DNA from 4 places in the Arthrobacter sedimenti genome. Region 1 is predicted to be linked to each of the others. Evidence: predicted binding sites of a transcription regulator. Region 1 holds the regulator's gene; each other region holds the start of a gene.

Region 1 (4,901 bases):
AGCCTGCGCTGGTCTCCACGGCCACGCTTGCCCTGCAAACCCAGATCGTGGGCAGGGACCTGCCCCGGCTCCTGAAGAACATCACCCCGGCACTGGAACGTCCGGTCAAGGTCGCCTTGGTCAAAGGCCGTTCCAACTACGTCTGCCGCCACAAGCTCGAAGGCGGTTTCCCCTCCGAGGAGCCCTCCGAAGGGCAGCTTTTCTCGCTTGGCGAGGACACCAGCGTGCCGCACTTTGCCGCGTCCGTGGGCGGACCCTCCTCCCAGCTTGGGAAGGAAGTGGTCCGGCTCCGCGAGTGGGCGGAGAAAACGGCTACAGGGGACCGGGACGAATTGCTCCCGGGCGTGACCGACCGCGCCTGGCGGCAGGTCTCCGTAACGTCCATGGAGTGCCTGGGCGCCCAGAAATGCCCCATGGCTGCAGAGTGCTTCAGCGAACTCGCCCGGCAGGACGCTGCCGAAGCGGACGTTGTGGTGACCAACCACGCCATGCTCGCCGTCAGCGCCTTCGAAGGACTTGCCGTCCTGCCTGAATACGACGTCGTGGTGGTGGACGAAGCGCACGAACTCCAGGACCGGGTCACCGGAGCCGTGTCGGGGCAACTGTCCGTCGCGATGGTGCACGCCGCCGCTGCCGGTGCACGGAAACACACCGCCATCACCGTTGACGCCCTCAACGCCGCCGCCGCCAACCTTGAGCTGGCCCTCGCCGGCGCACCGAATGGCTTGCTTCCCAATGGCCTGAACGATGAACAGCTGGACTGTGTGGACCAGCTGCGTGAGGCCTGCCGGGCTGCACTGTCCGATTCCAAGGGGGACAGCAACACCACGGCCGACGGCGGCCGGCAGCTGGCCAGGTCCCGCCTCATGCTCATCCTGGAACTATGCGAGCGTCTGGTAGCCGCCCGGGAGAACCGGGAAGTGGTGTGGTTCTCCCGCGCCAGCACCTTCGACCCCGGCCAGGGCTACTCGCAGCCGGATGAGAATGCACCGGTGCTGATCAACATTGCCCCGCTGTCCGTCGCCGGGCGGCTGCGGGAAGGGCTCTTTGCCGACCATACGGTGGTGCTGACTTCCGCCACCTTGGCCATCGGTTCCGCTTTCGAACCCGCTGCAGGAGGGCTGGGCCTTCTCGGCGACGGCGCTCCCAGCTGGACCGGCGTGGACGTCGGCTCACCCTTCGACTACCCCAAGCAGGGCATCCTCTACGTCGCCGGACACCTGCCCAAGCCCGGCCGCGGCGTGTCCCCGGAGGCGCTGGAGGAACTGGAAGCACTGATCAAGGCGTCCGGCGGGGGAGCCCTGTGCCTGTTCTCCTCACGCCGCGCGGCCGAGGAAGCTGCCGACGCCCTCCGGCCCAAGCTGGACATGACCGTCCTCTGCCAAGGGGAATCGACCATGACTGCCCTGGTTAAGCAGTTCGCCGATGAACCGGACACCTGCCTTTTCGGAACCATGTCCCTGTGGCAGGGAGTCGACGTCCCGGGCGGTTCCTGCCGGCTGGTGGTGATTGACCGGATCCCGTTCCCGCGACCCGACGATCCGCTGATGACGGCGCGGTCGCGTGCCGTGGCGCAGGCGGGCGGCAATGGTTTCATGTCCGTTTCAGCCACCCACGCCGCGATCCGGCTGGCCCAGGGTGCCGGGCGGCTGATCAGGTCAACGGGAGACAAAGGTGTGGTGGCCGTACTCGACTCGCGGCTGGCTACCGAGCGCTACGCCGGATTCCTGCGGGGCGCCCTGCCTCCGTTCTGGGCCACCACTGACCGCAGCAAGGCGCTGGCAGCCCTCACCAGGCTGGGCGCGGACGCGCTCCGATAGACCCGGAAGTGCCCCAGGCCCGCCGCGGTAAAACAGGGGCGGACCTGGGGCAGATTAAGGCACTTTTCGGATGTGGGTTTGGGCCGGCCAGTACGCGCCGGGGGCAACGCGCTAGAGCGAACGCAGGACCGAGACGACTTTGCCCATGATGGTGGCGTGGTCGCCCAGGATGGGTTCGTACTGTGTGTTCTGGGGGAGCAGCCAGGTGTGGCCGTCGCGCTGGCGGAAAGTTTTGACCGTTGCTTCGTCGTCGAGCAGCGCAGCAACGATATCCCCGTTGGCGGCGTCGGCCTGGCGCCGGACCACCACCCAGTCGCCGTCGCAAATGGCGGCGTCCACCATGGAATCGCCGGCCACCCGCAGCATGAAGAGTTCGCCCTGGCCCACGAGCTGGCGGGGGAGCGGCATGACATCCTCGACCAGCTGTTCGGCCAGGATGGGACCGCCGGCAGCAATCCGGCCCACAAGCGGAACCATTGCGGTATCGAGCGCGGTGGGCAGTTCGGTGACCGATGCACCCGCACCGGCTGGCTGCGGTGCAGGAGAGTTGCCTGCTGCCTTGCCGGAACCGCCGTCCAGCGTGAGGGGCATCAGCACTTCCATGGCGCGCGGCCGTTTGGGATCGCGGCGCAGGTAACCCAGTTTCTCCAGCTGGGAGAGCTGGTGGGTCACGCTGGACAGGCTTGCCAGCCCCACGGTATCGCCGATTTCGCGCATGGAGGGCGGATACCCGTTCTCATTGACCGAGCGCTGGATGGTTTCGAGAATCTTCTTTTGCCGGGGGGTCAGGCCCTTGGCAGTCCTCTTGCTTTGCGGGGCGGTCCTGCCCCCGGCGGCTGCTGCTGCCATATTCGCCAATGCCTTTCGCTTGCCGCCGGATCTTCCACCCCGGTGCTGGTCTGCATGCACCGCCGGAAGGACTCCCACTGTCATTGTCAGACCCTGCTGTTCAACTTCAGGGGTGGTTGTTCTTTGGTTTCAAAGCTAGGCCAGCCGCATTGCTTTTTCAAACATTTGTTCTAGCGAGTCTCGACATTGTTCGTTGATAAGTGCTAAAACTTAACAAGCAAAGTTCGAACATGTATTCTAACCAGCGCATGCCCTATTCGAAAACGTGGCCGGAGGAAGTTCCGGACCGCGGTCTGAAGGGTCGGGGCAGCCGCGGGTGGACACCCGGGCAGCACGGCAGGTCCAGGAGGGCTCAGTTCATGTCAGCTTCATCTCGTCACCAGGTTTCAGCTTCACCCGCGCCCCTTCGGCTCACCCGGCGGGGACGGATCGTCCTGATCGGAGTTCCGCTGGTACTCCTCGCGGTTCTCCTGCTGTCGCTGTCGGGGTTCTTCAACTCGCCGGCCAAGGCCTCCGACTCCGCGGCGGACCTGGCGGTGACACCCACGGTCACCGTAACGGTGCAGCCGGGCCAGTCGCTGTGGACCATCGCCGGTGCGGTTGATCCGGACCGCGATGCCCGCGACGTGGTCGCGGATATCGTTCAGCTCAACAACCTCAGCGCCGGATCCGTCCTGCCGGGGCAGCAGCTGTTCGTCCCAACACACTGAGGCTCGCTCTCCGCCCGGCGCCAGGCTGTCGAGGCACACGCCGAGGGCGAACAAGACCCGTCACATTTTCCGGTCGTTGCCGCGGCAACTAAACTGTTCAGGTGAACGACCAGCTAGAGCGTCTGAACCGGCTTCCCCTTCGCAGCAACCTTCGCGGGCTCACCCCTTACGGGGCGCCCCAACTGGACGTCCCCATCCTTCTGAACGTCAATGAAAACACCCATGGTGTCCCCGCCGACGTGCGGGCAGCCATCAGCGCCGCCGTAACTGAAGCGGCCGCAGGCCTGAACCGCTACCCGGACCGGGAGTTCACCGAACTTCGGAAAGCCCTGGCGGAGTACCTCGGGCATGGCCTCGACGAGACCAACCTATGGGCAGCCAACGGCTCCAACGAGGTCCTGCAGCAGATCCTCCAGGCCTTCGGCGGCCCCGGACGCACAGCCTTGGGCTTCCCTCCCACGTACTCCATGTACCCCCTGCTGGCCAGCGGGACCGACACGCAGTACATCACCGGAGAGCGCGCCGAAGGATACGACCTGAGCGCAGAGTCAGCCGCGCGCCAGGTCAAGGAACTGCAACCGAACATTGTGTTCCTCTGCTCGCCCAACAATCCCACCGGGACCGGGCTCGGCCTGGATGTCGTGGAGGCTGTCTACGAGGCCGGGGAGGACAGCCAGGCCATTGTCATCGTGGACGAGGCCTACCATGAGTTCGCGCACGACGGCACGCCCAGCGCGCTGACCCTGCTTCCCGGCCGGGAGCGGCTCATCGTGTCCCGCACCATGAGCAAGGCGTTCGCCCTGGCAGGCGCCCGCCTTGGCTACATGGCTGCCGCACCGGAAGTCACCGACGCCCTGCGGCTGGTGCGCCTGCCCTACCACCTCTCAGCCATCACGCAGGCCACCGCGCTTGCCGCCCTTGAACACCGCGAGGCGCTGATGGCGGATGTCCAGGACATCAAGGCCCAGCGGGACCGGATCGTGGCGGAACTGACCCGGATGGGCCTGACGCCCGCGGCCTCCGACTCCAACTACGTGTTCTTCGGCGGCCTGGAAAACCCCCACCAGGTCTGGCAGGAACTGCTGGACGCCGGTGTCCTGATCCGCGACGTCGGAATTCCCGGTCATCTTCGGGTCACCGCAGGCACTGAGGCGGAGACCACAGCCTTCCTCACGTCCCTGGAACGCATCCTTGCGGGCCACGCCGCGCTTCCCGCCTAGACTTGTAGTGCGGCGCTGGACGCCTTGAACCACTTCTTCTCCCACTAAGGATCCCTTCACCATGAGTCCAACCGGATCGAATACGGCCGCGGCCCGGACCGCCCGCATGGAGCGTGCCACCAGCGAGTCCTCCGTACTCGTGGAGATCAACCTCGACGGAACCGGGGTATCGGACATCGATACCTCAGTGCCGTTCTACGACCACATGCTGACCGCCCTGTGCAAGCACTCCCTGATCGACATGACGGTCAAGGCCACCGGTGACACGCACATCGACGTACACCACACCGTGGAGGACGTTG
Region 2 (4,901 bases), on a different contig from region 1:
CATCCGGCAGGGCCAGGACGGGAATGAACACCAGGGCCGCGAGGATCTGCCCGCCCTGGGTTCCGGTGAGGGTCCAGGAGGTGAAGAAGGAACGGCGGTTGTCCGGGGCGTGCTCCAGGGTCATGGAGGAAGCGCCGGCCTGCTCGCCGGCGGCGGAGAGGCCCTGGCACAGCCGGGCCAGCACCAGCAGGGCCGGAGCCCACCAGCCAACGGTGCGGAAGTCCGGGAGGCAGCCAATGACGAAGGTGGACGCACCCATGAGCACCAGGGTGAACATCAGGACCTTCTGGCGGCCTACCCGGTCACCGAAGTGGCCCAGGATGATGGCGCCGACGGGGCGTGCCACGTAGGCGAACCCGAAGGTGGCGAAGGACATGATGGCGGCGTTGGCATCGGCACTGGGGAAGAAGACCGTGGGGAAAATCAGGGCGGCGGCGGAGCCAAAGATAAAGAAGTCGTAGTACTCGACGGCGCTGCCGAGGAAGCTGGCGAGGGCGGCCTTCCGGGGCGTCCCGGCCTGCGTGAGGGCACCTGCCCCTGCGGACGGAAGTGTCTTGCTCATGGTGTTCCTTTGGTGTGACGACATTGTCGCGGATGGATCTGGGGGGTCGCAGCCGCCGCTGCCTTGGTGCGGGCGGGGCGCGATGCGGCTGGAGTCCGGAAAAGACCCGGCATAAATAGCCACATGGTGGGAGCTACTTGTGCGATACAGAAACTATGACTGTGAGGGCTGTCACCTGTCAAGAAAAATAATCACTATCTAGAAGTAGCTCTCACATTGTGGCAACATTGAGCTATGAGTGTGAACCAAACCACAGCGGCCAATGAAGAATCCGCTGTCGCAGCCCCCATCGCGGAACCCGTGAACGCCATGCCTCCGGAGGGGAAGGTCGGCGCGCGTCCTGCCGACCGCACGGACATGGTGGGCAAGGCCCTTGGCCTGCTTGTCCTGCTGGGTGACGAACCGCGCGGCGCCACCGCCGCGGACATATCCCGCCGGGCGGAACTTCCCTTCAGCACCACCTACCGCCTGCTCGGCTCCCTGACCCGTGACGGCTTCGTCGACTATGAGCCGGATGGACGCCGCTACCACCTGGGCCTGCGGATCTTCCAGCTGGGCCAGCGGGTCTCCAACCACCACGGCTTCGCCGGGACGGCCATGCCCATCCTCCGCCGGGTCACCGAGCGGACCGGCGAGGCCACCATCCTTAGCGTCCGCGACGGCCTGCACCACCTGACCGTCAGCAAGGTGGACGGGCCGCAGACCTTCCGCGTCACCAGCGACCCCGGCCACCTCGGCTCACTCTCCACCACCGCGGTGGGCAAGGCCCTGGTGGCATTTGCGGAGGACGCGGAACGCGAAAAGCTGCTGGCCGAGCTCCCGCTGGAGGCGCTCACCGGGAAGTCCATCACCGACCGCGACGCCTTCAGGGCTGAAATCGAGCAAGTTCGCCGGCAGGGCTACGCCGTCATGGACGAGGAAAACGAAGCCGGAATGCGCGCAGTGGCCGTACCGCTGCTCAACGACCAGGGGCACGCCTTCGCCTCGTTGGCAACTGCCGTGCCCGTCTTCCGCCTGGGCTTGGACGAGCTGATCGCCCACGTGCCCCTGCTGCAGGAAGCCGCTGCCGAGTTGGCCGCGCGGCTGCCGCAGAGGTAGCAGGACCCGAGATACGGGCCTGCCCCAAAATCACCCGTGTTCGCATCTAGAACATAAGTGCGATAAGTGAACATTTGATGTACCGTAATCCCTATCACCCGCAGCGCGGCAAAGTTCCGCCGCTGCCAGGTGCTGTACCAAAGGAGCTGCACGCATGAGCAATCGAACTGAGTCCTACCTGGTGGGACTGGTCGGTGATGGCGTGATGCCGTCGCTCACGCCACCCATGCACGAGCGGGAAGGTGACGTGCAGGGCCTGCGCTACCTGTACCGCCCCATCGACCTGCTGGAACTGGGGCTGACCGCCGAATCAGTGGGCAGCATCCTGAACTGTGCCCGCACCCTGGGCTTCAATGGCCTGAACATTACCCATCCCTGCAAGCAGCTGGTCCTGCAGCACCTGGACGAAATAAGCCCCGACGCCCGCCGGCTGGGCGCCGTCAACACGGTGGTTATCCGCGACGGCCGCTTCATCGGCCACAACACGGATTTTTCCGGCTTCGCTGCAGCCCTGGCGTCCGGCCTGCCCGGTGCGAAACTGGACCGCGTGGTGCAGCTGGGTGCCGGCGGCGCAGGATCCGCCGTCGCCTACGCCCTGCTCACCGCCGGCGTGCGCACGCTGGACCTCGTGGACATGGACCCCGCCCGGGCCGCCGCCAGGGCTGCCGAGCTGCAGGGCTTTTTCCCGGACAGCACCATCACGGCACGCACGACGGCGGAGCTGCCGCAGCTGATGCGCCTGGCCGACGGCCTGGTGCACTGCACCCCCGTAGGCATGGCGGCGCATCCCGGCGTCCCGCTGGACCTGGACCTGCTGGAGTTCCGGCACTGGGTGGCGGACATTGTCTACCGCCCCATCGACACCGAACTGGTCCGCGGCGCCCGCGCCAAGGGCTGCGAGGTGCTGGACGGCGGCCGGATGGCCGTGGGCCAGGCCGCCGACGCCTTCCGGATCTTCACCGGGCTCGAGGCAGACCCGGCGCGCATGCGCAGCCACTTCCTGGAGCTCGTGGCCGCCGAGGAGGTGGCCGCCTGATGCGCACCGGAATCGCCACGGTTTGCCTCTCCGGCACCCTGAAGGAAAAGATGCAGGCCTGCGCCATCGCCGGCTTCGACGGCATCGAGATCTTCGAACAGGACTTGGTCACCTCCCCGCTCAGCCCCGAGGACGTGCGGAAGACGGCAGCCGACCTGGGGCTTGGCCTGGACCTGTACCAGCCGTTCCGGGACTTCGACGGCGTCACGCCGGACCTGCTGAAGGCCAACCTGCGCCGCGCAGAGGCCAAGTTCAAGCTTATGGCCCGCCTTGGCATGGACACCATCCTGGTGTGCTCCAACGTTGCCACCGCCACAATTGACGATGACGCTGTCCGGGCCGAACAGCTGGCACAGCTTGCCAGTCTGGCCGGGGACCACGGCGTCAAGGTGGCCTATGAAGCCCTGGCGTGGGGCAAATACGTCAACGACTACGAGCACGCCTACCGGCTGGTGGAGATGGTGGACCACCCCAACCTGGGAACCTGCCTGGACTCCTTCCACATCCTGAGCCGGGACTGGGACACTGCGCCCATCGAGGACATCAACGCGGACAAGATCTTCTTCGTCCAGGTGGCGGACGCCCCAAAGCTCTCCATGGACGTCCTGTCATGGAGCCGCCACTACCGGGTGTTCCCCGGTGAGGGCCAGTTCGAGCTGGCCAAGTTCATGGGCCACGTGGTCCGCGCCGGCTACACCGGACCCGTGTCGCTGGAGGTCTTCAACGACGTCTTCCGCCAGTCGGACGTCGAGCGCACCGCGGTGGATGCCATGCGGTCCCTGATCTGGCTGGAGGAGCAAAGCGCAAAATGGCTGAGCACCTCCGCCGCAGACGCGCCGGGCAACGGCGGCGCCCTCCGTCGTCGTTATCCCATGGAGCTCGCCACCCTGCCCAAGGTGAACGAGCCCGCAGGCTTCAACTTCGCCGAGGTGAAGGCGGACGACACCGCGCAGCTGGAGAAGCTCCTGGGCCAGCTGGGCTTCGCGTTCGAGGGCAGGCACCGGACCAAGGATGTCCAGCTGTGGACCATGGGCCAGGCCCGGGTGATCATCAACGAACAGGCCGCGCAGCACGCCGAGCCGGCCATTGCCGCGCTGGGGTTCGACGTCGATTCCCCCGTGATTGCGTCCGCCCGGGCCCAGCAGCTCAAGGCCCCCGTGGTGGCCCGCAAGGTGCAGGCGGACGAGGAAGTATTCCAAGGCATCTCAGCGCCGGACTCCACCGAGATCTTCCTGTGCCAGGGCAGCCCCGACGGCACGGCGGCATGGACGCATGAGTTCGGCGAAGGGCTGGAACACCCCTCCGCGGGCGCCAGCGCGGTCATTGACCACGTTAACCTCGCACAGCCGTGGCAGCACTTCGACGAGGCAGTCCTCTTCTACACCAGTGCCCTGGCCCTGGAACCCCAGCCCTTTGCCGAGGTGCCCAGCCCCAGCGGCCTGGTGCGCTCGCAGGTCATGCAGACCTCCGACGGCGCGGTGCGGCTGGTGCTGAACCTCGCCCCCATCCAGCAGGCACGGAACGAGGCCCGCAAGACCTACCAGGAGCACATCGCCTTCGCTGTGGACGATCTCGTGGCGACTGCCCGCGCCGCGCGGGACCGCGGCCTGGAATTCCTGCAGATCCCCGCCAACTACTACGAGGACCTGGACGCCCGGTTTGATCTTGAGCCGGAATTCCTGGCCACCCTGCAGGAGCTCAACCTGCTCTTCGACCGGGACGCGGACGGGGAATTCCTGCACTTCTACACCGCCACCGTGGGCAGCGTGTTCTTCGAAATGGTGGAACGCCGCGGCAACTACGACGGCTACGGCGCGCCGAACGCCCCGGTGCGGCACGCGGTCCAGTACGACTCGCTGCACCGCAGCACCTGGACCCGCACCCCCTAAACCACAAGCCAAGCAACCCGAACAGATCAGAAAGGAGCCAGCCGTGTCGGAAAACATCACCGAGGAGCTGGAGTCGGAGGAACTCGTGCCCCCGGCCGAACCAAAGGCTGCCCACCAGCTGGACAAGGCCGTCGAGTCGCAGGCGGATCTCAGTGCAGAGATCACCGCCATCGGCGAGGCCTACCAGCGGGCCCTCAAGGACGGTGCCGGGCAGGAAATCCAGCCGCGACTGGACTACCCGCCCTACCGCAGCAGCATTTTGCGCCATCCCACCAAGAGCCTGCAACACGCGGACCCGGAAACCATTGAGCTGTTC
Region 3 (4,901 bases), on a different contig from region 1:
GGGGGCATGACCCGCAAAGAGTTGTGCGGCGCAGGTGGTTCTGGCTGATCAGGCGGCCAGGCGGCTCTTGACCTCGGCGGCTGACGGGTTGGTGGCTGCGGTGCCGTCCGGGAAGAGGACGGTGGGAACGGTCCGGTTGCCGCCGTTCAGCTGCTCCACGAGTTCGGCGGTGCCCTCCACCTCTTCGATGTTGATTTCGTTGTAGCCGATGCCCTGCGCATCGAGCTGCTTCTTCAGCCGGTTGCAATAGCCGCACCAGGTGGTGGAAAACATGGTGATGGTGCCGGATTCGGGGGTGAAGTCCACAGGGAGCTCCTATACGTCGCTTGGAAGGTTTCCTTACATTCAACCGTAGCGGGGCCGCCGGTATTCCCCGCTGCCGCAGTGCCTGGGCGGCGCCGCATGACACTTTATGGCGGCCGGTGGCAAGCTGGTGCCATGTGTGGACGCTACGTAATGGCCCGTGCCGTGGGGGACCTCCTGGCTGAGTTCGACGCCGAGCTGGAGGACGAGGTGAGCATTCCGCCGTCATGGAATGTGGCACCCACCGACGCCGTCCCCATAGTGCTGGAGCGCCTGAAGGAGGACAACGCCGGGCCCAGGCAGGTACGGCAACTGCATGTGGCACGCTGGGGCCTGGTCGCGTCCTGGGCGAAGGACCTGAAAATCGGGTCCAGCATGATTAACGCCCGCAGCGAATCGGTGCTGGAGAAACCGGCGTTCCGTAAAGCCGCGAAGTCACGTCGTTGTGCAGTTCCGGCCGATGGCTACTACGAATGGAAGCAGGGCCCCGGGAAGTCCAAGCAGCCGTATTACGTGCACCCTGGCCAGTACCACGGACTGGTTTTCGCCGGCCTCTATGAATGGTGGAAGGACCCGTCCCTGCCCGAGGGGGAGCCCGGGCGGTGGCTGCTGTCCACATCCATCCTCACCGCGGACACGCCTCCGCCGGGGACGGAGTCCACCATCTTTGGGAAGCTGACGGAACTGCACGACAGGGTGCCCCTGCCCATGGACAAGGCCACCATGGAAGCCTGGCTGGACCCCCACGCCGATGACGCAGCCGGCCTCGTGGACCTGGTGCGGTCAAGGGTCAAGGATGCCGCCGCCGACTGGCAGGTTGATTCCGTGGGAAAGGAAGTGGGCAATGTGCGCAACAACGGTCCCGAGCTGATCCGCCCGGTGGAGGCGCTGTTCTAGCAGCCCCGCTCAAGGCGCCCTGCCTTCACACGGTGACCGTACCGCCGTCGTCCACTGCCCAGGTGGGGTTGTAGGCCACCTCCCAGCGGAAGCCGTCGGGGTCGGCGAAGTACCCCGTGTAGCCGCCCCAGGGCTGGGTGACCGGTTCGGCGATGATGGCAGCGCCCGCAGCCGCTGCCTCCTCCATGATCCTGTCCACGTCCGCCGGACTTTCCACGTTATGGCTGAGGGTGATGCAGGGGACACCGGACGGCGGATTCGTGCCTGCTTCGGCCTGCATCTGGCGTGCGTCCCAGAGGGAGAGCACCAGGCCGTGGTTCACCTGGATGAACAGCACCTCCCCGGCCGCCTCCCGGTGGACCGGCCAGCCAAGGCCGTCAATGTAGAAGGCGCGCGAATCCGCAACGTTGCGGACACCGAGGGAGATAAAGTCGACTCTGGGCTCCATGCTTCGATACTGTCAGACGATGGCGACAATTCAAGGAAACGACAGGGATGCCCGGGCCGACAAGGAACAGCTCGCGGCCGTCCGGATTGCCGTTGACGAGGTGGATGAGCAGATTGTCACCCTCATTGCCCGCCGCGAACGGCTGATCAGGATTGCCGGAACCCTCAAGGGGGATGACGCCGAGGTGCGCGCCCCCGGACGGGTGGAGCGCATCATTGAGCATGTCCGTTCCGCTGCGGAGAAAAAGGACATCGACCCGGACATCGTGGAGTCAACGTACCGGGCCATGATCTCCGCGTTCATTGAACTTGAACTGCGGATCCACAAAGAAAACAGCTGAACTTTAAAGTGTTGGTGGAGGGGGCTACAGGGCCTCCTCCACCGGCACTCCGTGCTGGAACTCCCGTCCGTCCGCCTCGCTGAAGGCAGAGATGACGTGCCCCTTTCCCAGCCCATCCAGCGCTGAAAGGGGAAAGCTCCCGGTAATGCTGTTGTCCGAATGGGACACCCCGGACAGGTCGTAATCCTCCTCGACCCCCTGGTCCCGGTTGAACGAGTAGCAGGCGATTGCCTCCCCGTTCATGAATTCAATGCACAGCCGCCGCTGGAATGAATAGTCCGGCGAGGCTCCCATCAGCCCCACCACGTAGGCGCCGGATTCCGGAATGGCGCCGTCGATATCGAACGTGGCAAGGATGGTGGAGTCCTGGGCCTTGATGCTTGCCTGCTTTAGGAGTGCGTCATCGGTACTCATGCCAACATCCTGCTCCCTGCCGCACGCTCCGTCCACCCCCGCCTATGTTTTGCTGCAGACGCGGCGTAGACTGGCAGTATTCGAATACATGTTCGAATAACCATTCCAGGTTTACCGTCCGGGGAGGCGCCATGGGCATGTTCAGCGAGTCCGTTGACGTGGTGTGCTCCGCTGCGGGCCAGCCGGAATCCCTCACCTGGGCAGGCCGGTCCTACACGGTCTGCGCCGAACCTGTCCGGTGGTACGAACGCCGGCAATGGTGGGCGGAGGACGCCAGGGCTCCATTGGGAAGCGGGCAGGGCGTGGTGGACCACGAAATCTGGCGCATCCAGGTGATCCCAAGCCGGAAGCCACCCCGCCCCGGGGGTCCCAATGATCCTGCCGGTGCAGAAACCCTCACCCTTGACCTGTCCCGCCACATCCCCAGCGGCCGATGGCGGCTGCTGCGGATCCATGACGCGCTACGCCCCAGAACTGCCTGAAACAGAACAGCATGAGCTTCACCCACCTACACGTTTCCACAGCATTCAGCGCCCACTACGGCGTCTCCTGGCCGGAGGAGCTGGCCATGGCAGCCGCCGCGGACGGGGCTACTGCCCTTGCCTGCACCGACAGGGATGGCCTGTATGGCACCATCAAGCACCTCAAGGCCTGCATGGCTGCCGGCATCGATCCCATTGTGGGGGTGGACCTGGCAGTCTTTGACGACGACGGCGATCACCGCACGCAGGTAGCCGGCCGGGTGGTGGTGCTGGCCAGGGGCAATAACAACGGTGCCGGTTACCGTGCGCTCTGCAGGCTGGTATCCGATGCCCACGCCAGGACATCGGGGAAGGCCGGGGGAGCGGTCCCCGCGGCAGTCACCCGCGCCGAACTTGCCTCCCGCACCCTGGACCCCCAAACCCTCAAGCCGGTGCTGACCGTCCTGCTCGGACCTGACTCAGACGTCGGAAGGGCCATGGGTGGGCGGCGGTACCTGCGCCCCCGAACCCTGTTCAAGCAATGGATCGACGCCATGCCCGCTGGAACAGTGGTGGCGGAAATCGTCTCCCAGCTCAGCGCACCGGGTACCTCGTTCAGCACGGCCCATGCCGTCCGCATGCTCAGGCTCGCCGAGGAGCACCATGTACCTGCCATCCTCACCAATGCCGTCCGCTACTGCGCTGCCGATGGAGCCCCAACTGCCGACGTCCTGGACTCTGCCAGGACCTTGAAGTCCCTACCGGAACTGGCAGGAGAGCCGCTGCTGCAGCCAACCGGACAGGGATGGCTTAAAACCGGGGAGCACATGCTGGCCCTGGGGAAGGAGATCATTTCCGCTGCAGGTTATGGTGCCGCGGACCTCAAGCAGCTGATGGCCCAGACCGAGGCGCTCGCCGATCTTTGCCGGATCGACCCCACCACCGATATGGGCTGGAAACAGCCAGTTGTCCCTGAGGCGTCAGTCATTGGCATCAACCAGGATCCGCACGCCGAACTCATCCAGCGCTGCCATGCGGGAATCGGCAGGCGGTTCCCCGGTGTCAGCGGCAAGGCAGAGAAGGACATGCTGTTTCGGCTTGACCATGAACTGGGCATCATCAACAACCTCGGATTTTCCTCCTACTTCCTCACGGTGGCGGAGGTGTCCCGGATGATCCAGGACATGGGGGTCAGGGCGGCTGCCAGGGGATCGGGGGCCTCCAGCCTGGTCAACTACCTGATTGACGTCAGCCATGTGAACCCCCTCCAGCACGACCTCATTTTCGAACGGTTCCTTTCCAACGACCGCGCCACCCTTCCGGACATCGACATCGACGTCGAAAGCGCTGAACGCCACAACGTCTACCGGCGGATCTTCGAGCGGTTCGGGTCAGAGCGGGTCACCCTGATGAGCATGCAGAACGGATACCGGGCGCGGGGGGCAGTGCGCGACGCCGGGCTGGCGCTGGGTATGGACGACGGCGAGGTGGGGGAGATCGCCAAGCAGCTGTGGCGGTTTTCGGCCCGGAAGTTCCGGGAGGCGTTGCAGGAAAAGCCCGAGCTCCGGGAGTTTGCCGGCAGGGTTGAACAGCGCGATGCCGATGGCAACCAGCAGCTGGACCTGCTGGTGGATCTGACTGAACGCCTGGACCGGCTCCCCCGCCACATCTCCATGCACCCCTGCGGCGTGATCCTGGGTGATGCCACGCTCCTGGACCGCACCCCGGTCCAGCCAAGCGGGCTTGGCCTGCCCATGAGCCAGTTCGATAAACACGACATGGACCCCATGGGCATGCTCAAACTCGATGTCCTGGGTGTCCGCATGCAAAGCGCAATGGCTTTCGCCGTCCGGGAGATAATACGCATCCACCCCACCAAAAAGGACGTGGTGGCAGCGGGCAGGCACCCACTGGGACCCGATGGCACCGGCCCGGACTACATTGCCGGGGACGGCCGGATCGACCTCAACGCCGTCCCCCTTGACGATGAACCAACCTATGAACTGATCAGGAGCACGCACACCCTGGGTTGCTTTCA
Region 4 (4,901 bases), on a different contig from region 1:
ACCGCCCGCCGCCGGCGGTCCGAAAAACTGGTGACCAGCACCCGGTGGTGCACCTGGTGCCGCTCGATGGCGGCCGCGGTGCTGCGGACCGAGCCCCAGTCCTTGACGTCCAGGTTGAGCCGGGCACCGGGAAGCTCGGCGACCAATTCGTCGAAGGTGGGGATGGGCTCGCGGCCGTTGATCCGGGCCTTTGCCACCTCCGCCGCGGGCAGTTCCGCCACCCGGCCGTTGGCGTCCGTCACCCGGTCCAGGGTTTCGTCATGGAAGAGCAGCAGCACGCCGTCGGATGTTGTGTGGACGTCCGTTTCAAGGTAGCGGAAGCCAAGTTCGACGCCGGCCCGGAACGCGGCCATCGAATTTTCCAGCCCCTCGGCCGAGAACCCGCGGTGGGCGATGGCGATGGGCAGCTGCCGCCCGGCGTCGTCCGGGTGCTCGAAGAAGGGCAGGGTCACACTGCGAGCGTACCCGAGGCGCGAGGCCTTCAGTCAGCGCTGCTGCAGTTCAATCGGTGCACGGAAGGATGTCCACGCCGTCGCTGCAATGCAGCAGGGTGCGCCCGCGGCCGCCGTCGAGGTGGACCCAAACCGCCGTGTGGTCCGGCGTGATGGTGTCCACCACCCCGCTTGACTCAAAGCCGGGTGAAAAGAGGACCCGGACGCGGTCGCCTTGGCGCAGCTGCTTCCAGTGCGGGGCCGGTGTTGCTGCGCGGAGCGGCCCATCGGCTGCGTGCTGCTTGGTGCTTCTTGCCATCGTTACCCCCTTTGAGCCGGCGGAGGTGCCTGCTCTCCACGCTTCACGCTACGGCGGGAAGGTAAACGCCAGGTGAGCGCAGGCTGGGAAAACGGTGCCGCCGGAGCCGGCAGGGTAGTTTCAGGAAAACTGGACGCCCAGGGAAGCGAGCCGGGCCTCCAAAACCTGGGCCACGCCGTCGTCGTCAAAATGCGGCGCCTGCTGCCCTGCCGCGCGGATGGCCTCCGGGTGGCCGCTGGCCATCGCATAGCCGTGTCCGGCCCAGCGGAGCATCTCGATATCGTTGGGCATGTCCCCGAAAGCCACCACGTCGGCCGCCTCAATGCCCAGGGCGGACGCATACTCTGCCAGGGTGACAGCCTTGTTGACGCCGGGAAGGGACAGTTCCAGCATCGCGACGCCGGGCGAGGAGTGGGTGGCGGCGGCCAGGTGCCCGACGGCGGGAGCCACCTCGGCGAGGAATTCGTCAGGCGTGCCGTCGCGGACGATGGCGAGGAATTTCACCACGGAGTCGTCGCCGGTGAGCGTGTCCTTCAGCGGCGCGGGGGTGAATTCGGCGAGCAACTCGCTGGATTCATTCTCGATGAAGCCCGGTTCCAGATGGAAGCCGGTGAGCGTTTCCGCGGCGAACAGCGCCGCCGGGCGGAGTTCTTTGATGATGCTCCGGACTTCCATGACGGTGTTGATGGCCAGGGTGCGGGCAGAGACCAGGCGGTCCGCCTCGAGATCCCACACCACCGCGCCGTTGGAGCAGATCACCCGTCCGGTGTGGCCCAGCTGTTCTTCGAGGGGGTGCAGCCACCGGGGTGGGCGGCCGGTGACGAAGACAAGTTCGACGCCGGCATCACGGCAGGCGTGGAAGGCGCGGACGGTGCGGGGGCTGATTTTTCCGTCGTGCCCAAGGATCGTTCCGTCGATATCACTTGCTACCAGCCGCATCCTGCAAGTCTACGTGGGGCTCGGGCAGCCGGCGTGCGCTGGAAGGCGGCGGCCGCCGTCGTACTTCCCCGTGAAGTACCCCCGCGCCTGTTGGACGCGGACGTGCCCTTTCCATCAGCGGATGATGGCAGCCGATTCCACGGAGTAGAGCCGGGCGTAGTTCAGGCACATGCTCAGGCTTTCATCGGCGGGTACCCGATGCCCGGTGAGGACTACTGGATCGCCGCCGGTAAGCCGGGGGCCGGCGGGCAGGACGAGAGTCCCGCCGCTGAGGTTGGTTCCTTCGGGGAAGATCAGCGTGTAATCGTCCCCATCCTCCGCCTGCAGGATGAGGCACCCTGCCCCGTCCCGGTCCAGCGTCCCTTTGAGCTCCGCCGCAGGTCCGGGAGCGGAGGTCTGGCCGGCATCGACCAGCGCCTTCAGCCCATCCGCTCCCTGCAGCACAGTGGCGGCATGCTCCGCGGAGGCCGGCACCAGCCGGAAGGCGTATCGGCCGTCCGCGCCGTCCGCAGGGTTCATGACGAACTCCACTCCCGCGATGGAAAGCGTCACCTGGGCCTTGAAGACAGCACCGTCACAGGGAACCTGGACAGGAGTGAGAACCTCGTCGCCGGCCTGGGTGGCGAGCGACAGCTGCGTCTCCATTGGACCCTCGCAGGTGAAGTGAACGTCGTAATGGCCGGGTTTTGCCCCCGCAAAGCCGTAACTGACTGTGGTGCTTGACATGGTGGCCCCGGCGAACTGGCCTGGCAGGTCGGGCTGCAGCTGCCGGCGCGACCATTCCTGCATGGCCTGCACCTCTGCCGCGCGCGGATCCGCCGCCTCGCCGGTGGCCACCTGCGGGGTTGCCGTTGTCGCCGTGGTTGACGGCTTCGCCGCTTGCCCCTCCGGCGGGCCGCTGTACTCGCAGCCCGTGAGCGCGGCGAGCATCACTGCCGGAACGAACCAAAACCTCAAGAACCGCATCGTTTCCCCCCCAGAGCCGACGGTGCTCCCAGCCTAGCCCCTCGGCGCCCCAGCCTTGAGGAGTGTCCGTTGTCAGCCTCCGGGGCTACACTGAAACTATCGAACATATTTTCGAATAAAGGTGTGTTGTGGGCGTTGTTATCGGTCCCCGCGTGATAGATGCGGGTGCCTCGTTGTTCTCGGTGCTGATCTCGCCGGTGGCGGTGGCGGCCGGGTTTCCGTCGCCCGCACAGGACTACTTCGACGGCAGGATCGACCTGAATGCGCACCTGATCAAGGACATCACCAGCACCTTCGTGGTCCGGGTGACCGGGGACTCCATGGAGGGAGCGGGCATCAGCGACGGTGACGAACTGATCGTGAACCGCGCCCTGGAACCCAGGGACGGATCCGTGGTGATCGCGGTGCTGGACGGGGAACTGACGGTCAAGCGCCTCCGCATCACCCGCACCGGAGTGGTGCTCCAGGCGGAGAACCCCAAGTACCAGGACATCCACGTCCCCGCCCTGTCCGAGCTGACCATCTGGGGTGTTGCAACCAGGTGCTTGCACCATGTCTGAGCTGCGCAAGGGGTGAGAATTGCCGTGGCCAAGCCTGCCGTCATGCCGCAGATGCCGCAGATCGCGCACGTGGACGTCAACTGTTTTTATGCCTCAGCCGAGCGCGCGTTCGACCCCTCCCTTGAAGGGCGCCCGCTGGTGGTGCTGTCCAACAACGACGGCTGCGCGGTAACCCGTTCCCCCGAGGCGAAAGCCCTGGGCATAAACACCGGTGAACCCTGGTTCAAGCTCGCGCCGCGGGCCAAGGAATGGGGCCTGGTGGCAAAGTCCAGCAACTACGAGCTGTATGGGGACATCAGCGCCCGTGTGATGGAGCTGTTGGGCAGGTACTCGGCCTGGCTGGAGGTTTACAGCATCGACGAGGCGTTCCTGGGCGTCAAGGGCGCCCCGGATGAGCTGCTGTCCCTTGGCCGGAGGATAAAAGAGGCAGTCCGGCGGAACGTGGGGGTTCCCGTTTGTGTGGGCATTGCGCCCACCAAGACCCTGGCAAAACTCTGCAATAAATGGGCCAAGAACAATCCCGCTTTTGGCGGGGTCTGCCTGTGGGAGTCGGTTCCGGCTGACGTGCGGGAGGGTTTGATGGGCCGTTTGCCGGTGGATGAGGTCTGGGGCATCGCCGGGCGGCTCAGCAAGCGGTTGAACGTTTTGGGGATTTTCACCGTCCTGGACCTGATCCGGGCGGATCCCGTGATGATCCGGGACAAATTCTCCGTGGTGCTGATGCGCACCGTCCTGGAACTGCGCGGCACACCGTGCATCCCCATGGAGGAGGAACGGATTGGACGCGACCAGTTGATCTTCTCCCGCTCCTTCGCCACGCCTGTAGCCACTGCCGCCGGCCTCCGTGAGGTCCTCAGCATCTACGGTCAGCAGGCGAGTGCCAGGCTCTCAAAGCACGGGCTGCAGGCGAAGGTCCTGACGGCGTTCGCTGCCACTTCCCCATTCAGGGTCAACGAACAGGCTTATCCCTCTGTGTGCGTCTCGTTGCCCATGCCCACGGCGGATCCGCTGCTGCTCACCAAGGCCGCGCACGCCCTGTTGCCCCACATCCGCGAAGGGCTGAAGTATGCCAAGGCGGGTCTTATGCTCACAGACCTGCGGCCTACGGGAAACCAGCCGCCGCTGGAGCCGTTCGAAAACCGGCATGAGGAACGCGGCATCGGGCCCCTGCTTGAGGACGTGGGCCGTCGCTTCGGGCGGGGCTCCATCGGGTTGGGGCATGCGGGCATCAGGTCCGGATTGGACTGGACCATGAAACGGGACATGCGCTCGCCCCGGTACACCACGCACTGGGACGAACTCCCCCTGGTCAAAGCGGCCTGAAACGGAGCAGGTCCCGCCGCCGGCGCATTGCCGGCGGCGGGACCTCGTTACTGCCTGGGCGGTTTTGTCTGGACGTTTCCTGCCTAGACGCGCCGCCGGGCCGTGACGAAGTGGAAGATCAGGACGACTACTGCGACGACCAAAAGAATGTGGATAAGGCCGCCACCGATGTTTGCGAGCAGTCCGAGAAGCCACAGAACGGCGATGATAATGGCGATCCAAAGCAACATGAGAGTCTCCTTGACTAGTTTTTCAAAATCCCCATGCCGGGCACGTACCCACCAAAACGGCAGGTGAATCAACGCAGGTCAATTAGGAAAAGCCGTTGCTGACCGCAGTCGCTGCCGGGGCCTGCTGTATTGG

Evidence for each region. The regulator LexA, encoded in region 1, represses DNA repair genes until DNA is damaged. The targets are predictions, from matches to a motif close to TCGAACANNTGTTCGA.
Region 2: the regulator LexA is predicted to act here: its motif matches at 1,708-1,723, upstream of ACFO0G_RS13315 (shikimate dehydrogenase).
Region 3: the regulator LexA is predicted to act here: its motif matches at 2,483-2,498, upstream of ACFO0G_RS08880 (DUF6504 family protein).
Region 4: the regulator LexA is predicted to act here: its motif matches at 2,755-2,770, upstream of ACFO0G_RS14915 (LexA family protein).

The regions. Positions count from the first base shown of each region.
Region 1 is NZ_JBHSDQ010000002.1:562,455-567,355, forward strand. It holds gene ACFO0G_RS07840 (ATP-dependent DNA helicase) at 1-1,820, shown strand, start outside; gene lexA (transcriptional repressor LexA) at 1,932-2,669, opposite strand; gene ACFO0G_RS07850 (LysM peptidoglycan-binding domain-containing protein) at 3,029-3,379, shown strand; gene ACFO0G_RS07855 (histidinol-phosphate transaminase) at 3,481-4,599, shown strand; gene hisB (imidazoleglycerol-phosphate dehydratase HisB) at 4,661-4,901, shown strand, end outside.
Region 2 is NZ_JBHSDQ010000005.1:130,181-135,081, reverse strand. It holds gene ACFO0G_RS13325 (MFS transporter) at 1-562, opposite strand, end outside; gene ACFO0G_RS13320 (IclR family transcriptional regulator) at 797-1,660, shown strand; gene ACFO0G_RS13315 (shikimate dehydrogenase) at 1,815-2,696, shown strand; gene ACFO0G_RS13310 (bifunctional sugar phosphate isomerase/epimerase/4-hydroxyphenylpyruvate dioxygenase family protein) at 2,696-4,585, shown strand; gene pcaH (protocatechuate 3,4-dioxygenase subunit beta) at 4,629-4,901, shown strand, end outside.
Region 3 is NZ_JBHSDQ010000003.1:161,832-166,732, forward strand. It holds gene ACFO0G_RS08850 (lipoate--protein ligase family protein) at 1-10, shown strand, start outside; gene ACFO0G_RS08855 (mycoredoxin) at 49-306, opposite strand; gene ACFO0G_RS08860 (SOS response-associated peptidase) at 439-1,200, shown strand; gene ACFO0G_RS08865 (VOC family protein) at 1,226-1,648, opposite strand; gene ACFO0G_RS08870 (chorismate mutase) at 1,668-1,988, shown strand; gene ACFO0G_RS08875 (hypothetical protein) at 2,013-2,402, opposite strand; gene ACFO0G_RS08880 (DUF6504 family protein) at 2,534-2,884, shown strand; gene ACFO0G_RS08885 (DNA polymerase III subunit alpha) at 2,896-4,901, shown strand, end outside.
Region 4 is NZ_JBHSDQ010000006.1:170,663-175,563, forward strand. It holds gene ACFO0G_RS14895 (glycerophosphodiester phosphodiesterase) at 1-452, opposite strand, end outside; gene ACFO0G_RS14900 (hypothetical protein) at 502-750, opposite strand; gene ACFO0G_RS14905 (HAD family hydrolase) at 871-1,689, opposite strand; gene ACFO0G_RS14910 (hypothetical protein) at 1,804-2,646, opposite strand; gene ACFO0G_RS14915 (LexA family protein) at 2,784-3,215, shown strand; gene ACFO0G_RS14920 (Y-family DNA polymerase) at 3,258-4,538, shown strand; gene ACFO0G_RS14925 (lmo0937 family membrane protein) at 4,622-4,768, opposite strand.